3 regions of the Pseudomonas sp. Ost2 genome follow, and region 3 is predicted to be linked to each of the others. Evidence: predicted binding sites of a transcription regulator. Region 3 holds the regulator's gene; each other region holds the start of a gene.
What was found. Region 3 encodes FliA, which starts transcription of late flagellar genes. Its sites were predicted from a motif close to CTAAAGTTTNNNNNNNNNNNGCCGNTAA; they were not measured.

Region 1 (7,497 bases), 350 kb from region 3:
GTGATCCGCTGTTGCTGGCCGACCAGACCTTCCTGTTCAAGCACCTGCTCAAGGAAGTGGCCCTCAAGCATGGCCTGACCGTGGTCTGCATGGCCAAGCCATTGGCGAAGACACCGGGCAGCTCGATGCATATTCACCAGAGCGTGGTGGAAATTGGCAGCGGGCGAAATGTCTTCAGCGATGCCGCCGGGGAACCGACCGCTATGTTCCGCCACTTTATCGGTGGGCAGCAGGCGGGCATGGCGGACTTCACCGCGCTGTTCGCGCCGAACGTGAATTCCTACCAGCGCCTGTGCCACCCGTTCGCTTCACCGAACAATGCCTGCTGGTCCCACGACAACCGGGCCGCCGGCCTGCGCATTCCGGCCAGCTCGCCGGTGGCGCGGCGGGTGGAAAACCGCCTGCCGGGAGCGGATGCCAATCCCTACCTGGCAATCGCCGCGAGCCTGGCCGCCGGGTTGCACGGGATCGAACAGAAACTGGAGCCGACGGCCGCGATCCAGGGCGAATTCGAGGTTCCGGATTCTTTGTCGCTGCCATGTACCTTGCACGCTGCTCTGGAGCGTCTGAAACGTAGCCAGTTGGCGAAGGATCTGTTCGGCAAGGAGTTCATCGAAGGCTACATCGCTTCGAAGACCATGGAGCTGACCAGTTTCCTGGACGAAATTACTCCCTGGGAAAGGCGTGTCCTGGCCGCCCAGGCTTAGGCTCCAAGCGCTGTAAAAGCAATGCGCGTGGAAATACTGCGTTGAAAACGGACCTGTATTTCCTGTGCTCGCTACGTTTTTACAGCGCCTGGCTTTATAGTCGGGCTATCTTCTCGGGTAGTCCGAAACCTCATTCAAGGAGCCGCTCGGAACGCCGATGCGCCATATCTGGAAATCCTTTCGAGCGCTTTATTTCGCCTCGCTGATGATGTTGATCGGCTCGGGTCTTCTCAGTACCTACCTGGCCTTGCGCCTGGCGGCCGACCATGTCGACGGCCTGTGGGTCGGTGCCCTGATGGCGGCCAACTACTTCGGCCTGGTGCTGGGGGGCAAGATCGGCCACCGGCTGATTGCACGGGTCGGACATATCCGTGCCTACGCCACCTGCGCCGGGATCGTCGGCGCGGCGGTGCTGGGCCATGGGTTGATCGATTGGCTGCCGGCCTGGCTGTTCCTGCGGATGATCGTGGGCCTGGGCATGATGTGCCAGTACATGGTCATCGAAAGCTGGCTGAACGAGCAGGCCGAGGCCAAGCAGCGCGGGGTGGTGTTCAGCGGCTACATGATCGCCTCCTACCTTGGCCTGGTGCTGGGGCAACTGATCCTGGTCATGCACCCGGCCCTCGGGCTTGAACTGCTGATGCTGGTCGCGCTGTGCTTCGCGCTGTGCCTGGTGCCGGTGGCGATGACCCGGCGCATTCACCCGGCGCCCCTGCATCCGGCGCCGCTGGAACCACGCTTTTTCATGAAGCGGGTGCCGCAGTCCCTGACCACGGTGATGGGCGCGGGGATCATCGTCGGCTCCTTCTATGGCCTGGCGCCGCTCTATGCCTCCCAGCAGGGGCTTTCCACCGAGCAGGTCGGTCTGTTCATGGGGTGCTGCATCTTTGCCGGCTTCCTGGTGCAGTGGCCGCTGGGCTGGCTCTCCGATCGCTATGATCGGGCCGTGCTGATCCGCAGCGTCGCTTTCCTGCTGGCCCTGGCCTCCTTGCCGCTGGCGGTATTCTCCACGGCGCCGCTGGAAGTGCTGTTTATCTCCGGGTTCGTGGTGTCGCTGTTGCAGTTCTGCCTGTATCCGCTGGCGGTAGCCTTTTCCAACGACCATATCGAGGGCGATCGACGGGTGTCCCTGACGGCCATGTTGCTGATGACCTACGGTATCGGTGCGAGCATGGGGCCGCTGGCGGCGGGTATCCTGATGAAGCTGTTCGGCAGCCATATGCTCTACGCGTTCTTCAGTTTCTTCGCGTTGATCCTGGTCTGGCGTATCCGGCCGAAGGCCGTGACCAACCTGCACCAGGTCGAAGATGCGCCGTTGCAGCACGTGGTCATGCCCGAAGCCATGTCGCCCCTGGGGGCGGCCCTCGATCCACGGGTCGACGAGCAGATCGTGCTGGATCAGATGTGCGACAGCGTGGTGCCCCCGGCGCCAGAGCCCGAGGTGGTTGCCGAGGTCGATGAGTCGGACCCGGAGCCGGCGCACAAATCGAGCAACTGATAGCACTGATGAAAAAAACGGGCCACCTGATAAGGGTGGCCCGTTTTTTTTTGGAGAGTGAAAGCGCCTGACTCAGTAATCGTCGTCCTTGTCGAAACGCCGTGCCTCGCGCTGCAACTGGTAGACGAAACGCTCGACCTGGCGTTGTACCAGGCCGCTCATGTTGTGGAAACGCACGCCGGCGAAGGTGGTGTTGATCCTTTCTTCGAAATGCAGGTGACGCAACTCCACGGGAGCGGTCATCGGCCCGAAGGGCAGGGCGGCGATAAAACGCTCGTAGACCTGGCCCAACTGCAGGCGGTCGGAGATATCGCCTTCGAAACGCAGCTTGCAACCGCTGGCGGAGATATCCAGCAGCTTGCCGGTGACCGGAGCCTTGAGCTTTTCACCGCTGAGCTCGACATTCACCAGGGCGGTGAGCTTCAAGGCGGCGCGAAACGCATTGCGGCGCTGGTGGTAGACGACTTCCTGGGGGATCGTCCCACGGTAGCAGCCTTCGGTTTCGTCGATGGTCATCGGCTGGGGTTGTTCCCAGGTGATGCGCACGCCCTCGTGGAAACCTTCGACACGGAAAGGCTCGCCTGCCGACAGGAAGCGTTCGCCGTCGCGCGGCATCATTTCGTCCAGGGCCAGGGTGCCGGCCTCCCGGTCGACATCGATCACAAAACTCTGGAAGCGCTGGGTGCGTTCGTGGAACGTGATGATCAACGGGTCATGGCTTTCCTGCAGCATCCGCAGGTTGGCGGCAATTTCCAGAGGTGTGGTTAGCACCTTGGGTGGCTGCGGAGCATCGTCCGCGCTTGGGGCATTGGACACGGTTCATCAATCTCCAGACAAAATACGACTACACGCAAAAGCCAGCATTTTGCCAGCATGTTGCGCGCCTTGGATAGAGCGCGCACCAGTTCGCTTTCAAGCCTGACTGAGTGGGCGAGGCTTCGCAAGCCTGGCGGTCGAGCCGCGGGCATCGTAGAGCGCGGGAGGCTCACCGCCGGTCAGGATCTTCAACTGGTTCGCGGTAGTCGCTTGCTGAACCTGGATGTTGCGTCCGTTGAGCTCGTTGGCTGCCTGGCAATCGGCCAGGAGTCGGGTGAGCACGTCGCTCTGGCTCAGCAGTTCATCGCCCACGCTCGACTGTGCGGCCAGTTGTTCCAGGCCGGCGCGATTGGTGGGCAGATTGAGGCTTGCGAGGATCTGGCTGCGCTTGCGGCCATGCTGTTCCAACAGAATGATCAGCGCTTGCTTGCGCGCCAGAATATCTTCCAGCTCGAACATGTTGCGTCCGTGGAGCGCCAGGGATTCGGCGCGCAGCAACTCAAGCAGGTCTTGAGCTGGAGCAAAATCTTCGGTGATCAGTTGCAGTAGAGTGGTGTCGTGCATGGCTGGCCTTGGGTTTTAAGCGTCCAAAAGCCTGGCGCGGGCCGGAGCCTAGCGCTGGGCTTCGAAGTTGAGCAGTTTGCTGGCTACGCGGTTGCTGTCGACCTTGTAGCTGCCGTCGGCAATTGCCTGCTTCAACTCGGCCACCCGGGCGCTGTTGACCACAGGCTGCTGCTGCAGCTTGTCAGTGACCTTTTGCAACTGCTGAGCCTCATTGCTGAGGTGTACCGATTCCCCGCTCTGGCTGACCGAGTCGGCCTGGCTGTTGACGGACGCGGACTTGCCGGCACTGTCGGCTTCCTTGCTGGCGCTGCTGCGCGTGCTGCCTGTCAGTGACGGGGCGTTATTCAAACGACTGAAATCGATGACCATGATAAAAAAACCTCTGGGTATTTGGACGCTTGCCTTGTTTTCGGCCATACCCGGAAAAACTTTAGGCTCATCTGAGAATGAGTCTGCACGTGTCGGCTGTATCCCTGTCTGGGGCACAGTTTAGGAAAAGTGGCGACTTCGCGCCAGTTATCTACAAGGCCACTTTTCTCTTCATAAAGCTACCTCTACCTGCCCGGGCGCGGTGACACGGGCTTTGATGACACGTTGCGAGTTGAGGTTCTTGATGCGGATCTGTTCGTTGAGCCCGCCATTGGACAGGGCTTCTCCCGGCATCTTCACTACCAGGCCACCGCTCGTCGCACTGATCACCACCTGGTCGCCCTTGCGGACCACTTCGGCCTGTTCCAGATGCACCAGGGTGATGACCTGATCCATGACCATTGGTCGGACAAGTTTCTGCCCGATGGCCTGGTCGGGCGAAGTCAGGAAGCCCTGGTTGATCAGGCTGATATCCCGCTCACGCAGCGCCACGTCACCCGGTTCGATGATGCCGGCACGCTTGAGCGGGCGGGTGGTCACCACCACGTCGCGGAACAGCTTGACCTGGGCCGGTACGAACACGGTCCAGGGCGAGGTGCCCTCGCAGCGGATTTTCACGGTGACCCGGCCAATCGGCGTCGCGGGGCTCTCCAGGCTGGCTGTCAATTCCTTGTCGCAGGCGGCCATGCGCAGGCGCGGATCCAGTTGATTGACCTGGATTTCATAACGACCTTCGGTTTGACTGGTAGCCAGGTAGTCTTCTACGGTGAACTCAAGAAAGCCTTGGGTCACGCCGATAAGCTGATCAGGCAGGGTCGCCGATTCCGCAAGGGCAGGGCCGCTGGGGTTCAGACAGCATAAAGCCGACAAAACCCAGAGCAATCTGCGGTACTGTGATGTCAGGCGTCGAAAAAATGTCGTTTGTGCTTTCATAACAGTATAAAAAGCAAGGCCCGTGCCGTTTACTCTTGAATGTGCATCGGATCTGAAGCTTTGGTGAGAGGGGTCAGGCATGGCTGGTGTGATGGATTCGGTGAACCAGCGTACGCAACTGGTCGGGCAGAATCGCCTTGAACTGCTGTTGTTCCGTCTCGACGGCCAGCAGTTGTATGGAATCAACGTCTTCAAGGTACGCGAGGTGCTGCAATGCCCCAAGCTGACTCTGATGCCGAAGTCCAATCCGGTGGTGTGCGGTGTGGCGAATATTCGTGGGGCAACCATCCCGATCCTCGATCTGGCGATGGCCACGGGCTCCGGTGCACTCAAGGACCAGAGTAATCCGTTTGTGATCATTACGGAGTACAACACCAAGACCCAGGGGTTCCTGGTGAAGTCGGTGGAGCGCATCGTCAACATGAACTGGGAAGAGATCCATCCGCCGCCCAAGGGCACCGGGCGCGATCACTACCTGACGGCAGTGACGCGAATCGACAACCAGTTGGTGGAGATCATCGACGTCGAGAAGATCCTGGCCGAGGTCTCGCCCACGTCCGAGTCGATTTCCCTCGGTGTGGTCGATGTCGAGACCCAGAGCAAGGCGGTGTCGTTGCGGGTGCTGACGGTCGATGACTCGTCGGTGGCGCGCAAGCAGGTCACGCGCTGCCTGCAGACGGTCGGTGTCGAGGTGGTGGCGTTGAACGACGGCCGACAGGCGCTGGATTACCTGCGCAAGCTGGTCGACGAGGGCAAGAAGCCGGAAGAAGAGTTCCTGATGATGATTTCCGACATCGAAATGCCCGAAATGGACGGCTATACCCTTACAGCGGAGATCCGCAACGATCCTCGCATGCAAAAGTTGCATATCATCCTGCATACTTCCTTGTCGGGTGTCTTCAATCAGGCGATGGTGAAGAAGGTCGGTGCTGATGACTTCCTCGCCAAGTTCCGTCCTGATGACCTGGCATCCCGGGTGGTTGACCGGATCAAGGCAGCAGAATAACGGCCGGGGGCTTTCGTCCCCGGCGGTACAGACGATTTAAGAGGCGGCATCATTGTCTACGGGTAATTTGGATTTCGAACAGTTCCGGGTCTTCCTGGAAAAGGCCTGTGGCATTCTGCTCGGTGAAAACAAGCAATATCTGGTTTCCAGCCGTCTCAACAAACTGATGGAACAGCAAGGCATCAAGTCTCTGGGCGAGTTGGTCCAGAAGATCCAGGCCCAGCCGCGCAGCGGTTTGCGCGAGCAGGTGGTGGATGCCATGACCACCAACGAAACCCTGTGGTTTCGCGACACCTATCCGTTTGAAGTGCTCAAGGGCAAGGTATTGCCGGAAGCGATCAAGGCCAGTCCCGGACAGCGCCTGCGTATCTGGTCGGCTGCCTGTTCGTCGGGGCAGGAACCCTATTCGATCTCGATGTCGATCGACGAGTTCGAGCGGACCAACATGGGCCAGTTGAAGGCGGGCGCGCAGATCGTCGCCACCGACCTGTCGGGGCTGATGCTGACCAACTGCAAGACGGGGGAGTACGACAGCCTGGCCATCGGTCGTGGCTTGTCCCCCGAGCGCCTGCAGCGTTACTTCGATCCGAAAGGGCCGGGCCGCTGGGCGGTCAAGGCGCCGATCAAGAGCCGGGTCGAGTTCCGTTCGTTCAACCTGCTGGACAGCTACGCCAGCCTGGGCAAGTTCGACATCGTGTTCTGCCGTAACGTGCTGATCTACTTCTCCGCCGAGGTGAAGAAGGACATCCTCATGCGTATTCACGGGACCCTCAAGCCGGGCGGCTATCTGTTCCTCGGTGCCTCCGAGGCCCTGAACGGCCTGCCGGACCATTACCAGATGGTGCAATGCAGTCCTGGAATCATCTACCAGGCCAAGTAGGCAACAGGTCCAACGCAGAAAAGGGAGCCCCGGGGGCTCCCTTTTTTTTGCCACTTTTCTTGCCGCCCGCCTTGCCGCTTTGCTGACGCGCGGCGGAAATGCTTTGCCGCTTTTCTGGCATTGCCGCTGTCTGCCACCCCGCAAAGCCTTGATTTACGGCCTTTGAGGAATTGGCATGGGGCTTGCTATAGCTCTGTCAACGAAAAGCCTGTTTCAACGATCAGGTCAACTCTTGAAGGTTTCCCGACATGAGCATCAGCTTCGATAAAGCGCTCGGTATCCATGAGAAAGCCCTGGGCTTCCGCGCCCAACGTGCCGAAGTGCTGGCCAACAACATCGCCAACGCCGACACCCCGAACTACAAGGCTCGGGACATGGACTTTTCCTCGGTGCTCGCCGAGCAGAGCGAAAAGGCCAAGAACGGCACCTTCGCCCTCAACACCACCAACAGCCGTCATATCGAAGCCCAGGGCCTGAGCGATGGCGATGCGGCGTTGCAATACCGCACGCCGATGCAGCCGTCGATCGACCAGAACACCGTGGATGCGCAGATCGAGCAATCGAACTATGCACAGAACGCGGTCGACTTCCAGGCCAGCTTCACCCTGCTCAACAGTAAATTCAAAGGGCTGGTATCAGCCCTGCGTGGAGAGTAAGCCATGTCCCTCGCCAGCGTTTTCAACATTGCCGGTAGCGGCATGAGTGCCCAGACCACTCGCCTGAA
Region 2 (7,497 bases), 570 kb from region 3:
CTGGCGTCCCCCAGCCGGCCAAACAGCACCGGCGCCAGCGCCCCAGCTCCGATGGTGCCGGTGTAGAACAGGGCGAACGCCTGCTCGCGCCGGCCCGGCCCCGACACCTCCGGCACCACGCCATAGAGCACCGAGGAAGTGCCGTTCAGGGCCAGCCCCAACAACGGCAGCATCAGCATCAGGCCGGCCAGTGGCAGGTATACCGCCAGGATGATCAGCAGCGCCGTGGCCGACTCGGTCAGCCAGACCGTCTTCACCATGCCGATACGCGCCCCCAGGTAACCGCACAACAACTTGCCGAAGGCACCGCCGACGAACAGCAGCGCCAGCGCCACGCCGATGCCTGCCGTCCCGGCGCCCTTGCTGGTCAGCAGGAAGGGCAGGAAAGTGAGAAAGCCCATCCTTGCCGCGCTGTCCAGCAGACCGGTCGCCAGCAATGCGCGCAGGCCGCTGACGGAACCGCTGCCGGTGGCCCGCCGGGCCTGTTTCTCCTGCGTCGCCGGCTCGACCCGCGCGGGAATCAACCACCACAGCAAGCCGGCAGCGGCCAGGCCGAGCAGCCCGATCAGCGTGGTGCTGGCTCGCCAGCTAACGACTGTCAGCAGCAGGCCGATCAGCGCCGGGATCAGCATCTTGCCGATATCGCCGGCGAAGTTGTATTGCGACAAGGCTTGCTTGACACCCCCACCCGCCTCATGGGTATCGCTGACCATCGAGGACGCCAGCGGATGCTGGGTACTGGCGCCCAGTCCGCCCAGCATCAAGGCCAACAGCAGGACCGCCAGTCCGCCGGCCTGCCCCGCCAGCAGGTAGGCCACACCCGCCAACGCCGTCCCGCCCACCAGCAGGCGTTCACGGCCCCAGCGCCGGGCGGCGCGGCTCGCCAGCAACTGGAACCCGGCCATCATCCCCGAGTAGGCGCCACGCAACAGCCCGACCTGGGCGTAGCTCATGCCGAACTGCAACTGCCAGATCGGCAGCAGCACATAGATCACATCGGTCAGGCCGTCATGTACCGCATGGGCAGTACAGGCCGCCCACAGCGAGCGACGGCGCGAGGGGGTGTCAGCAGGTCGGGATTGAGCCTGGAAAACCTTATCGTTCGTGGTGTTCATTATCGGCGACGTCAGTCAGTAGGGTTGAAGAACAAGCCGGACTCAGCCGAGCCCGACGACCGAAGCCGCGTTCCGGGGTGGTTTCCAGCCGACCAGGGCGATCAGCAACGACAGCAGTTGAAAGCCGACGATCAGCGCCACGCAGCCCGGCCAGCCCCATGGGCTCCAGACCAGCGCCGGCACGATGGCGCCGCAGCTGCCGCCCAGGTAGTAACCGGTCAGGTACAGGCCGACCGCGCCGGCCTTGTCATGGCGGGCAGTGGACGTGATAAAGGCGTTGGCGGCCGCCTGGGCGAGAAACACCCCGGTGGAACTCAGGGCCAGGCCCGGCACGATCAGCCACAACGAAGGCAACAGCGTCAGCGCCGAACCGCTGACCCCGAGCACCGCCGCGCCCACCAGCAATTCCGATTGCGGGCGGGACTTGCTCAGGCGCCCGGCGACGGGGATCACCACCAGCGCCAGCAGGAACACCATGTAGATCGTCCCCAGCGCCGCGCTACCCAGCTCGAAGGGCGGCTGGCCGAGGTACAAGCCGGCGTAGGTGAAGGTCGCCACCTGCGAAAACAGCACACAGAAACCGACGCCATAGGCCGCCAGCAAAGGCTTGCTGCGCAGCTCGCGCAGGGCCAGCAGACGGTTGCGCACCACCGGCGCCAGCGACCGCGGATTGGCCGGCAGCAGACAATGAATGGCCAGGGCAACCAACAGGCTGATCCCCGCCAGCAACTCGAAGCCTTCGCGCCAGCCCACATATTCGCTCATCACCCCGATGACAAAACGCCCGGCAAAACCGCCGAGCACGGTGCCGGCGACATACAGGCTGGTGACTTCGGTGACCATGCCGCCACGCCAGCGCTCGCCGATATAGGCCACGCTGGTGGCGAACACCAGGGGAATCAACATCCCCTCGATAAACCGCCACGCCAGCAACTCGCCGAGGCTGTGGGCACGGGCCGCGAACCAGGCCGGCACACACAGCAGCAAGGCCGCGACGACAATCACCGGGCGTTGCTCGAAGCGACCCGCCAGGCGGCTGACAAAGGGCGCGGTGATCGCCACCGCCAGCGTGGTCACGGTGATGCTCCAGCCGGCCTGGCGGGCGCTGACGTGGAAATCCGCGGCAAACACCTGGAGGATGCTCTGGGTCGCGTACAAGTGGAGAAAGGCCGCGCAACCGCAAAGAAACAGCGCAACGCGGGCGGACAATTGGCGCGAATTCATCGGAGCTCTCGTTTTATACCGTGAGGACTTTATAAGATAGGCAGCTCACCGAAGACCAATACCGAATTCGGACCGATCAATACCCAAGGACCCGGATGCTCGATCTACGTAGATTGCGTTACTTCCTGACCGTCGCCGAAGAGCTGCATTTCGGTCGCGCGGCGCTGCGCCTGCATCTCGCCCAGCCGCCGCTGACCCGGCAGATCTCCGCGCTGGAGAGCGAACTGGGGTTTCGTCTGTTCGACCGCACCAGCCGCACGGTGACGCTCACGCCCCAGGGCCGGCACTTCCTGCCCTACGCCCGCGCCGCGTTGGAGCAGATCGACCTCGCCGAGGTGATTGCCGGCAAGCTGGCCACGGGCCTGGCCGGCCAACTGGCCCTCGGCTACGCCAGCTCGATTGCCCTGTCGGATATCTTCAGCCAAGCCATCCAGGTGTTTGCCCAGCGCTTTCCGGACGTGCAATTGACCTTGCTCGAAGGCTCTTCCGGCGGCCAGTGGTCGCAGATCGCCGATGGCCGCCTGGATATCGGCATGAGCCGCAAGCAACCGCCAGACGGCCAGGGCGGGCTGCAATCGCTGTCCCTCGGCGACGAACCGCTGGTGGCCGCCCTGCCCAGCGACAACCCGCTGGCCGGCCAGGCCGAAGTCAGCCTGGAACAGCTCGGCGCCTACCCGCTGATCCTGTTTCCGGCCGATTACGGCTCGGGCCTCAACGGCACCATCGAGCAGCTCTACCAACGCCATGACGTGCCCTTGCGACCGGGCCCGGCCGGACGCCAGATCACCTCGATCATCGCCCTGGTGGCCGCCGGCCAGGGCGTCGCGCTGGTACCCGCCTGTGCCCAGGCCCTGGCGAAAAAAGGCGTGACCTATCGCCCGCTGGCCGACCCTGGAGCCTGCGCCCCGCTGCTGGTGCTGACACGGGCGCAAGGTCGCAGCCTGCTGGTGGAGGCCTTCATGGGGGTGATCGATGAGCTGCTGGCGGACCGCTCGTAACCGGGCCAAGCCTGCGGCCAGTACCGGAATCGCTGAAAAAAACGACGGGCAGACCTGAACAATCGCGCCTGCGGGTCGATACAGGAAAAACACAATAAGATTCCTCTCCGACCCGGGACTTCCCATGAAGTGGAAAATACGCAACAAGGTTCTGCTGCTGGCCGTCATTCCTGCCCTTTTGCTGGCCTTGATCATTCAGTTGCTGGCTTTTTCCGAGCAGCAGACCATGGGCGAACGAAGCATCGAGGAGACGCGCCAGACCCTGCTCAAGACCCGCAAGGACGAGTTGGTGCACTACCTCGATCTGGCCTACAGCACCATCAAGCCACTCTATGACGGGGCCGACGCCATGGCTCCGGCCACCCAGGAGGAAGCCAAGCGGCGCCTGCGCGAACTGCACTACGGACAGGACGGTTATTTCTTCGGCTACAGCGACAAGGGCGACCGGATTTTCCTGGCCGGCAAGGACGAGGGGAAAAACTTCTGGGACCTGAAGGACAGCCACGGCACCTACCTGATCCGCGAACTGATCGGCGCCGCCAAACGAGGCGGCGATTTCGTGACCTATTACTATCCCAAGCCCGGCAATGACAGCACCGCCTACCCCAAGCTGTCCTACAGCATCTACCTGGAGAAATGGAACTGGACCGTCGGCGCCGGCTTTTATGTCGACGGCCTTGACGCCCTGATCGCCGAACAGACGCAACACCAGCAGCAGACCATGGAGGCGCTGCGCTGGAAACAATGGGGCATCATGCTGGTGTTGCTGATCGTGCTGAGCATGGTCGCCGCCTATGTGGCCCGTTCCATTGTCAGGCCACTCGGACTGCTGACGCGTAGCCTGCAGGACCTGGCCAGCGAAGACGGCGACCTGACCCGCCAGTTGCCCGTGGATGGCAACCAGGAAACCGCCGATCTCGCCAGCGCCTTCAACCAGTTCGCGGGCAAGATCCGCCATATGGTGCTCGACCTGACCCGCTGCGCCCAGCAATTGCAGGAGCGCAACGAGCAGCTCAAGCAGAGCGCCCAGCATGCCTCCGACGCGTTGACACGCCAGACCCGCGATGCCGAGCAGGTCACCCACGCCATGGAGCAGATGGCCCTGGCCACCCATAACGTGGCGGAGTCGGCACAAAGCGCGGCCCAGGCGACCCGCGATACCGATGAGCAGGCCCAGGCCATGCAGACCAACGTGAACGACACCGTCAATGCCATCGGCGGCCTGGCCCGGGATATCGAAAAAGCAGCCCAGGATATCCGGACCCTGGGCAGCGACGTGGAGTCCATCGGTTCCATCCTCGATGTGATCCGTGGCATTGCCGAGCAGACCAATCTGCTGGCCCTCAACGCCGCCATCGAGGCCGCCCGCGCGGGCGAACAGGGCCGCGGTTTTGCCGTGGTGGCCGATGAGGTCCGCTCGCTGGCCCAGCGCACCCAGCAAAGCACCCAGGAAATCCAGGGCAAGATCAGCCAACTGCAACAGGGCGCCCGGGCAGCGGTCAGCACCATGCAGAGCAGTCTCGATGGCAGCGAAGTGGCGGTGACCAAGGTCAACGGCACCGGCCAGATCCTGGCTCAGGTGAGCAACGCGGTATCCGAGATCAATGGCATGAACAACCAGATTGCAACCGCCGCGGAAGAACAGTCGAGTATCGGTGCGGAGGTCAACCAGAGCCTGTCGCAGATCAGCCAGCACATCAACGACACCCATGCCCTCACCACCCGCAACAATCAGATGTGCGTCGAGCTGGATCAGTTGTCGCGGGAATTGGGGCTGCTGGTCAAGCGCTTCCGGGTCTGACGATCCGGGCGCGCGCCTGGCACCTGACTATTCGTACACCGTCACGCAATTGCGCCCGGACTTCTTCGACGTGTACAGCGCCTGGTCCGCCCAGGCGATCAGGTCAGCGTGGGTGACCGACGGGCGACTCAGGTCGGCCACGCCCAGGCTGATGGTGAAGCGGATAACCTGCCCTTCGTGCAGCACTTCCAGCGCTTCGACCGCCTTGCGCAGGCGTTCGGCAAAGAACCGGCCACCGGCCTTGTCGGTGTCCGACAGCACCACGCCAAACTCTTCGCCGCCATAACGCCCGGCCACGTCGCTGTCACGGACATGCTCGCAGACCAGCTGGGCCACCTGCTCGATCACCTTGTCACCGGCCTGGTGCCCGTAGGTGTCGTTGACCCGCTTGAAGTGGTCGATATCGAACATCACCAGGCTGGTGGGATTGCCATGCCGCTGGTGCCGGGCATGGGCGACCTTCAGGCTTTCTTCCCAGTGCCCACGGTTGTACAGGCCGGTCAGGCGGTCGGTGCTCGACAGGGTCTGCAGTTGCGCATTGGCGGCCTGGAGCTGGTGGCGGTTGGTCGCCACGTCGGTCACGTCGTAGATCACCAGGCAGATATGGCGGATCTCGCTGTCGGTGGAGCGCAACGGCAGCAACGTGGTGTTCTGGTACATGAAATCTTCCAGGCCGGTGATCGGCTGGTAGCTCTTGAACCGCACCAGGTAAGGCCGCTGCTCCCAGATGGTGAACGCCGGGGTGCCCAGGGTCGCGACACTTTCCACCTTGCGGCTGAACCATTCGCGGTCGACATCGGGAAACAGATCGAAGAAGGATTGGTTGTTCGCGTCCTTGGGCTGCACCCCGGAGCGGTTCTCCATGAAGGTGTTCCAGACCTGCACGCAGTAGTCGCGATCGAGTACCACCACACCGACATCGATGCTCTGGACGATCGCCAGCAACCAGTGGAACTCGTTCAGATCGATGTGATCGTTCATGGCTCAGTTCATCAGGTAGGCGAGTTTATGGGTCAACCGCTCGATCGAATCTTCCGTGAACAGCAACAGCAGGTCAAAGTGGATATCGTGCCCTTCCAGGCTGTAGCTGATCTCCACCGCCAGGGTCTTTTTCCAGCGCTGCCCGTTGACCCGGATCAGCTCGTCGATGGCCGCGTGCTGCCCGAGGATCTGCGGGTGGCCCTGGGAAAACACCACGTCGATCTGCTCGGCGATGCTGCTCAGGCAGGCGCCGATCAGCACGCTCGACAGGTCCAGCAGCATCTCCAGGTCCGAGTACTCGGGCCCCTGGCGCTTCATCAGCTCGGCCATGTCGGCGATTTCCGAGTCATGGAACATCAGCAGCGCTTCACCAGCAATGCCACTGCCGATAAAACCCTGGCAGATGGCGGTGAGCTGCTGGCAACTGCCGGCATCCATCAACGCCATGTGCAACTCGCCGACTTCGAGGATATTCACATTGGGCACCGGCAGTTGCACGAATACCCCGAGGACCTTGGCAATCAGCGCGGCGGCACGGCCGATGGCGACGTTGACCGTTTCGCGAAAGGCGTCGCGAAAACTGATTTCCACGCTCGGTGCCTGGCGCGGTGCGGCCAGGGCCTGGCCCGGCGCGCCCAACAGGCCCAACTCGCCCAGGGTATGGCGCAGCTCGCTTTCGTCGAAGGGTTTCTTCAGGAAAGCCAGGGCGCCCAGGGCCCGGACCCGACGTACCGCTTCTTCCTGGACATCCCCGGAAATCACGATGACCTGGGCGGCCAGTCCTTCGGCGCGCATGGCAGCCAGGACCTGGTAACCGTCCATTTCCGGCATGGTCAGGTCAAGCAGCACCACCTGCCCCAACCCCTGGCGTATCGCCTCCAGTCCCTGGCGGCCGTCACTGGCCTCGGTGATCGACACCGACCAGTCCGCCGGCAGCGCGCGCAGCACCTGCTTGCGCGCCATGCTGGAGTCGTCACAGACAAGTAGGGGAATCACTGACACAGGCCGGTGCTCATCGTATGGAATATCAGGGAAAAGATTAGTGGCATGATGCCATAACTTTCATAAAAGACGTGTATGCCCGCGGTTTTATTGAGAACCACGTCCAATAATCCATCAGCCTATACGCAACCGGACGTAAGGGTATGGCTTAGATCAACAGACATGACACCTGCCCGGGCAGGACTGACTGGACAGTCGAGGCCTTGCCAGCCACTTAACACTCTTTGACAGTTTCCCGACAAAGCACTCAAAGACCGCCACCGCCCCCGGCCCTAGGATGGGATTATTCTCATTGCTTCCGGGTGTCCCATGCTCCGCTCGCTCCGCACGCTTCCCCTGATCAGCTTCCTGTTGGGCAGCATGGGGTGCAACGGCC
Region 3 (7,497 bases):
GAGAAAAGGAAGAAGGACTCCCGTGAGAAGGGCGAGATTGCCCGTTCCAAGGAACTCAACACCCTGGCGGTGATGTTGGCCGGCACCGGTGGCCTGCTGGTCTTTGGTGGCGCGCTGGCGCAGGACATGGCCGAGTTGATGCGCCTGAACTTCACGCTTTCGCGGGAAGTGATACTCGACCAGCGCTACATGGCGATCTTCCTCCTGCAGTCGGGCAAGATAGCGCTCTGGGCGGTTCAGCCGGTCCTGCTGACCTTGTTGCTGGCCGCCTTTATCGGACCGATCTCCCTGGGGGGGTGGCTGTTCGCGGCCGGTAGTCTGGCACCCAAGTTCAGCCGGATGAATCCTCTGGCCGGGCTCAAGCGGATGTTCTCGACCAAGGCCCTGGTGGAGTTGCTCAAGGCCCTGGCGAAATTCATCATCGTGCTGTTGGTGGCCCTGGCGGTATTGTCGTCGGATATCGACGATCTGGTGCGGATTGCCCATGAACCCCTGGAGTCGTCGATTATCCACAGTCTGCAGGTGGTGGGGTGGAGCGCCTTGTGGATGTCCCTCGGGTTGCTGCTGATTGCCGCAGTGGATGTGCCGGTACAGCTCTGGGAAAGCCACAAGAAGCTGCTGATGACCAAGCAGGAAGTGCGTGACGAATACAAGGACCAGGAAGGCCGTCCGGAGGTCAAGCAGCGGATTCGCCAGCTGCAGCGCGAGATGTCCCAGCGGCGGATGATGGCGGCGATTCCCGAGGCGGATGTGGTCATCACCAACCCGACCCACTACGCGGTGGCGCTCAAGTACGATGCCGAGAAGGGCGGGGCGCCGGTGCTGCTGGCCAAGGGCAATGACTTCATCGCCCTGAAGATCCGCGAGATCGCCGTCGAGCACGAGATCATGCTGCTCGAATCGCCGGCCCTGGCGCGTTCGATCTACTACTCCACCGAGTTGGACCAGGAGATTCCGGCGGGGCTCTACCTGGCGGTGGCGCAGGTGCTCGCCTATGTCTTCCAGATCCGCCAGTTCCGCGCGGGCAAGGGCAAGCGTCCGGATCCGCTCAAGGACAACCTGCCGATTCCACCGGACCTGCGCCGCGATTCCTGAACATTTCTCCTGTCCGTCGATCGTCCCCCGCATTTTCAGTCACTTCCACAGAGTTGGAAGGTTTCTTGCACAAGCAGGTTTTGCGACGCTTTCAGCGTCAAAAGTTTGCTTCAAGGTGACGAGGAATACCGGTGGACCGCACTCAATTTATCAACACGGCGCGCAGCAATGTGAGTGGTCTCGGCCGGGGCAACCTGGGCGTGCCGCTGCTGCTGTTGGTCATGCTGGCGATGATGATGTTGCCAGTGCCGGCGTTCCTGCTGGACGTCTTCTTCACCTTCAACATCGCCCTGTCGATTGTCGTCCTGCTGGTCTGCGTCTACGCCCTGCGGCCGCTGGACTTCGCCGTCTTCCCGACCATCCTGCTGATCGCCACGCTGTTGCGCCTGGCCCTGAACGTGGCCTCCACCCGGGTGGTGATGCTCCACGGCCAGGACGGTCACGCCGCCGCGGGCAAGGTGATCCAGGCCTTCGGCGAGGTGGTGATCGGTGGTAACTACGTGGTCGGTATCGTGGTTTTCGCCATCCTGATGATCATCAACTTCGTCGTGGTGACCAAGGGCGCCGGGCGGATTTCCGAGGTCAGCGCGCGTTTCACCCTCGATGCGATGCCCGGCAAGCAGATGGCGATCGACGCCGATCTCAACGCCGGCCTGATCGATCAGCCACAAGCCAAGCTGCGCCGCCTGGAAGTGGCCCAGGAGGCCGAGTTCTACGGCTCCATGGACGGTGCCAGCAAATTCGTCCGCGGTGACGCCATCGCCGGTTTGCTGATTCTGTTCATCAACCTGATCGGCGGCATGGCGGTCGGTATCTTCCAGCACAACATGTCGTTTGCCGACGCCGGCAAGGTCTACGCCCTGCTGACCATCGGTGACGGTTTAGTGGCGCAGTTGCCATCACTGTTGTTATCCACAGCAGCGGCCATCATGGTGACCCGTGCTTCCGGCTCGGAAGACATGGGCAAGCAGATCAACCGGCAGATGTTCGCCTCGCCCAAGGCCCTCGGCGTGGCCGCCGGCCTGATGGCGGTGATGGGCCTGGTGCCGGGCATGCCGCACTTTTCCTTCCTCAGCCTGGCGCTGGTGGCAGGTGGCGCGGCTTACCTGCTGTGGAAAAAGCAGAACGTGGTCAAGGTCCAGGCCCTGGCCGAAGTGCAGCGCCAGCAGGAGCTCCTGCCGTCGCCGGCCCGCGCCATGGAAACCAAAGAGCTGGGCTGGGATGACGTCACGCCGATCGACATGATCGGCCTGGAAGTGGGTTATCGCCTGATTCCGCTGGTGGACCGCAACCAGGGCGGGCAATTGCTGGCACGGATCAAGGGCGTGCGCAAGAAGCTGTCCCAGGATCTCGGCTTCCTGATGCCGACTGTGCATATTCGTGACAACCTCGACCTGGCGCCCAGTGCGTATCGCCTGACCCTGATGGGCGTGACCCTGGCCGAAGCGGAGATCTACCCGGATCGCGAACTGGCGATCAACCCGGGCCAGGTCTACGGCACCCTCAACGGCATTACCGCCAAGGACCCGGCTTTCGGCCTGGAGGCGGTCTGGATCGAGATCAGCCAGCGCGCCCAGGCGCAGTCGCTGGGCTACACCGTAGTGGACGCCAGCACGGTGGTGGCGACGCACCTCAACCAGATTCTCTACAAGCACTCCAGCGAGCTGATCGGCCACGAAGAAGTCCAGCAGCTCATGCAACTGCTGGCCAAGGGCTCGCCGAAGCTGGCCGAAGAGCTGGTGCCGGGCATCATTTCCCTGTCGCACCTGCTCAAGGTGCTGCAGTGCCTGCTGGCCGAACACGTGCCGGTACGCGATATCCGCAGCATTGCCGAAGCCATCGCAAACAATGCCGCCAAGAGTCAAGATACTGCCGCTCTGGTGGCGGCAGTGCGTGTCGGCTTGTCTCGCGCAATCGTCCAAAGCATTGTAGGGCTTGACTCCGAGCTGCCTGTGATCACCTTGGAACCAAGGTTGGAACAAATATTGCTCAATAGTCTGCAGAAGGCCGGACAAGGCTCGGAAGAGGGGGTTCTCCTGGAACCGAGCATGGCCGAAAAACTCCAGCGTTCACTGATCGACGCCGCCCAGCGCCAAGAGATGCAAGGGCAGCCGGTGATCCTGCTGGTGGCCGGTCCGGTTCGCGCGATGCTTTCGCGGTTCGGACGCCTGGCGGTACCAAGTCTGCATGTCTTGGCCTACCAGGAAATTCCGGACAACAAGCAAGTCACCATCGTTGCGACAGTAGGGCCCAACGGCTGAGGTAGTGGGTTATGCAAGTTAAGCGTTTTTTCGCCGCCGATATGCGTCAGGCCATGAAGCTGGTTCGTGATGAGCTGGGCTCGGACGCGGCCATCATCGGCAACCGCCGCATCGCGGGCGGTGTCGAGCTGACGGCTGCCCTGGACTACAAGCTCTCGGCCCTGGCGCCGCGTGTACCGAACATGGAGCTCGAGGACGAGCTGCGCAAGACCCAGTCGCGGATCGTCACCGCCCAGGCCGAACTGAGCCTGCGCAGCGAGGGCGAGAGCGATGCGACCACCAATCGCCAGTTGTTCGCCGGCCTGCCGCTGACCGCTGCCGAGCCGCTGATCGAACCGACTTTCGACGAGCCGCGTCGCCCGGCCCCGGCGCCTGTCGCGGCGGCCCCGGCGGTGGACCAGCGGGTCTTCGATTCGATGCGTTTCGAGCTCAACGGCCTGCGCGAGCTGCTGGAAGTCCAGCTCGGCTCCCTGGCCTGGAACCAGTTGCAAGGCAGCCAGCCGGCGCAGGCCAACCTCTGGCGCCGCCTGCAGCGTGTCGGCCTGTCCGGCCCGCTGTCGCGCGACCTGCTGGCACTGATCACCGGCATCGAAGAGCCGCGTCAGGCCTGGCGTATGCTGCTGGCGCACCTGGCCCGGATGATCGTCACTCCCGAGATCGAACCCTTGGAAGAGGGCGGGGTCATAGCCATGGTCGGTCCGGCCGGCATGGGCAAGACCACCACGCTGGCCAAGCTGGCGGCGCGCTACGTGCTCAAGTACGGTGCGCAGAACATCGCCCTGGTCAGCATGGACAGCTTCCGTATCGGTGCCCAGGAACAGCTCAAGACCCTGGGGCGGATCCTCAACGTACCCGTGACCCACGTCGACCCGGGCCAGTCCCTGGCGCAAGCCCTCGATCCGCTGCTGCGCAAGCGCGTCGTGCTGATCGATACCGCCGGCCTGCAGGCCAGCGACCCGGCGCTGCGCATGCAACTGGAAAGCCTGGCCGGACGCGGGATCAAGGCCAAGAATTACCTGGTCCTGGCCACGACCAGCCAGAAACAGGTGTTGACCGCCGCCTACCACAGCTACAAGCGCTGCGGGCTGGCTGGCTGCATCCTGACTAAACTGGATGAAACGGCGAGTCTCGGCGAAGTGCTGAGCCTGGCCATCAGCCACGAATTGCCGGTGGCCTATCTGACCGATGGTCCAAGGATTCCGGACGATCTGCATTTGCCGCGCCGCCACCAGCTGGTGAGCCGCGCAGTCAGTGTGCAAATGCAGGAAGAACCCAGCGAAGAGGCCATGGCCGATATGTTCGCTGACATCTACCACAGCCCGTCCAAACGAGTGGGTTGAGGTAATCATGAAGACGTTGCAATGCACCTACATCGATGGTCTGCCAGGCATTAGTTCCCTCCGGGAACGCGCAGCCAGTTATGTGGCCTTCCGTCTAAGCAAGACAAGGTAAGAAGAGAACATGGGCAGCATGCATCCCGTACAGGTGATCGCGGTGACCGGCGGCAAGGGTGGCGTCGGGAAGACTAACGTGTCAGTGAACTTGTCCCTGGCGCTGGCTGAGCTTGGCCGGCGGGTCATGCTGCTGGACGCCGACCTGGGGCTGGCGAATGTCGACGTCCTGCTGGGGCTGACCCCCAAACGCACCCTGGCCGACGTGGTCGAGGGGCGCTGTGAGTTGCGTGATGTGCTGTTGCAGGGGCCGGGCGGGATCCGTATCGTGCCGGCCGCCTCCGGCACCCAGAGCATGGTCCACCTGAGCCCGGCCCAGCATGCCGGCCTGATCCAGGCGTTCAGCGATATTGGCGACAACCTCGATGTGCTGGTGATCGACACCGCTGCGGGTATTGGTGACTCGGTAGTCAGTTTTGTCCGCGCGGCCCAGGAAGTCCTGCTGGTGGTCTGCGACGAGCCGACCTCGATCACTGACGCCTATGCCCTGATCAAGCTGCTCAACCGCGACTACGGCATGAACCGTTTCCGCGTGCTGGCCAACATGGCCCAGAGCCCCCAGGAAGGTCGCAATCTGTTCGCCAAGTTGACCAAGGTCACGGATCGCTTCCTCGATGTAGCCCTACAATACGTCGGTGCCGTTCCCTACGATGAATGCGTACGCAAGGCCGTGCAGAAGCAGCGCGCGGTCTACGAAGCGTTCCCTCGTTCGAAATGCGCCCTGGCGTTCAAGGCCATTGCCCAGAAGGTCGACACCTGGCCGTTGCCCGCCAACCCACGCGGGCACCTGGAGTTCTTCGTCGAACGTCTGGTGCATCAGACGAGTGCGGGACCAGTGCTATGACTGCCAGTGGCTATCGCATGTATTCCAAGTCGTCGCGTGACAGCCAGTATGAGTTGATCGAGCGTTATGCGCCTCTGGTCAAGCGGATCGCCTATCACTTGCTGGCGCGGCTGCCGGCCAGTGTGCAGGTCGAGGACCTGATCCAGGCGGGCATGATCGGCCTGCTGGAAGTCTCGACCAAGTATGACTCCAGCAAAGGTGCGAGTTTCGAGACCTATGCCGGTATCCGGATTCGCGGCGCGATGCTCGATGAGGTCCGCAAGGGCGACTGGGCACCCCGTTCGGTACACCGCAATACCCGTATGGTCAGTGACGCAATCAGGGCAATTGAAGCGAAAACCGGTCGTGACGCTAAAGATCACGAGGTTGCAGCCGAACTCCAATTGAGTCTCGATGATTATTACGGGATTTTGAACGATACCCTGGGCAGCCGATTGTTCAGTTTCGACGACCTGTTGCAGGACGGCGAGCATGAAGGGCTGCACGAGGATGGCGCGAGTGCTCATCTCGAGCCGTCACGCGATCTGGAGGATGAACGCTTCCAGGCGGCGCTGGCGGATGCGATTGCCAATTTGCCGGAGCGTGAGCGACTGGTCTTGGCGCTGTACTACGACGAGGAGCTGAACCTCAAGGAAATCGGTGAGGTACTGGGGGTCAGCGAATCGCGAGTCAGCCAGTTACACAGCCAGTGCGCGGCCCGCTTGCGGGGGCGTTTGGGAGAGTGGCGAGCGCGTTGACAGGCAGTGTGGGGACACTGCGAACGAGACCGATGCAGCGTTTGACGGTGTGTCGGCGGCTCGGCCGGTTGTGGTTTCCATGCAGTAGTCGAGTGTTGTGCCGAATTGATTGAACAGCGCGTTCAGGTGCTGAAACGCGTTTAAGACTGCTTGGAGGTCGAATTGAACAAGAACATGAAAATCCTCATTGTTGATGACTTCTCAACGATGCGGCGGATCATCAAGAACCTGTTGCGTGACCTCGGGTTCACCAACACGGTCGAGGCCGATGACGGTACTACCGCCATTCCGGTCCTCAACAGCGGTAGCATCGACTTTCTGGTCACCGACTGGAACATGCCCGGCATGACCGGCATCGACCTGCTGCGCCACGTGCGTGCCGATGAAAAGCTCAAGCACCTGCCGGTCCTGATGGTCACGGCCGAAGCCAAGCGCGAGCAGATCATCGAAGCCGCCCAGGCCGGCGTCAACGGCTATGTGGTCAAACCATTCACGGCCCAGGCGCTGAAAGAGAAGATCGAAAAGATCTTCGAACGCATCGGTTGATGAAGTCCGCCACGGGGGCGCTATGGAGCACAACGAATCTTCACTGGGCGATTTTGAATCGACCCTGAAAAAACATGCCCGTGAACTGGTCGACAGCCTTGAAAAAGGCCGTTTCGGCGATGCGGTGCAAATGATCCATGAGCTGAACCAGACCCGTGACCGCGGCCTGTATCTGGAAGTCGGCAAGCTGACCCGCGAGCTGCACAGTGCGATCGTCAATTTCCAGATTGACCCGACCATGCCGCAAGCCGAGGAAGTTTCGCAGATCACCGACGCCACCGAGCGCCTGTCCTATGTGGTCAGGCTGACCGAGGCGGCGGCCAATCGCACCATGGACCTGGTGGAGAGCGCGACCCCGCGGGTCAGTGGCCTGAACGAGGAAGCCAAGGCCCTGAGCGCCGACTGGGGTCGCTTCATGCGGCGTGAAGTCGGTGCCGAAGAGTTTCGCGCACTGGCCCGGCGGGTCGACGGTTTCCTTTCGCGCAGCGAGCAGGAGACCCGTGCGGTATCGAGCGATCTCAACGACATCCTGCTGGCCCAGGATTACCAGGACCTTACCGGCC

Region 1: flgM (flagellar biosynthesis anti-sigma factor FlgM) is a predicted target of FliA. The motif match lies at 3,992-4,019, and genes of this name have one in related genera.
Region 2: KI243_RS20990 (methyl-accepting chemotaxis protein) is a predicted target of FliA. The motif match lies at 3,392-3,419, and genes of this name have one in related genera.

What each region holds. Positions count from the first base shown of each region.
Region 1 is NZ_AP021904.1:5,714,313-5,721,809, reverse strand. It holds gene KI243_RS25215 (glutamine synthetase family protein) at 1-707, shown strand, start outside; gene KI243_RS25210 (MFS transporter) at 865-2,205, shown strand; gene KI243_RS25205 (flagellar brake protein) at 2,278-3,021, opposite strand; gene KI243_RS25200 (flagellar protein FlgN) at 3,118-3,585, opposite strand; gene flgM (flagellar biosynthesis anti-sigma factor FlgM) at 3,634-3,954, opposite strand; gene flgA (flagellar basal body P-ring formation chaperone FlgA) at 4,126-4,887, opposite strand; gene KI243_RS25185 (chemotaxis protein CheV) at 4,967-5,893, shown strand; gene cheR (protein-glutamate O-methyltransferase CheR) at 5,946-6,773, shown strand; gene flgB (flagellar basal body rod protein FlgB) at 7,022-7,429, shown strand; gene flgC (flagellar basal body rod protein FlgC) at 7,433-7,497, shown strand, end outside.
Region 2 is NZ_AP021904.1:4,803,729-4,811,225, forward strand. It holds gene KI243_RS20975 (MFS transporter) at 1-1,115, opposite strand, end outside; gene KI243_RS20980 (MFS transporter) at 1,158-2,339, opposite strand; gene KI243_RS20985 (LysR family transcriptional regulator) at 2,435-3,337, shown strand; gene KI243_RS20990 (methyl-accepting chemotaxis protein) at 3,462-5,138, shown strand; gene KI243_RS20995 (diguanylate cyclase) at 5,166-6,119, opposite strand; gene KI243_RS21000 (response regulator) at 6,123-7,121, opposite strand; gene KI243_RS21005 (serine hydrolase domain-containing protein) at 7,431-7,497, shown strand, end outside.
Region 3 is NZ_AP021904.1:5,369,153-5,376,649, reverse strand. It holds gene flhB (flagellar biosynthesis protein FlhB) at 1-1,095, shown strand, start outside; gene flhA (flagellar biosynthesis protein FlhA) at 1,227-3,356, shown strand; gene flhF (flagellar biosynthesis protein FlhF) at 3,368-4,696, shown strand; gene fleN (flagellar synthesis regulator FleN) at 4,818-5,651, shown strand; gene fliA (RNA polymerase sigma factor FliA) at 5,648-6,388, shown strand; gene KI243_RS23490 (chemotaxis response regulator CheY) at 6,563-6,934, shown strand; gene KI243_RS23485 (protein phosphatase CheZ) at 6,957-7,497, shown strand, end outside.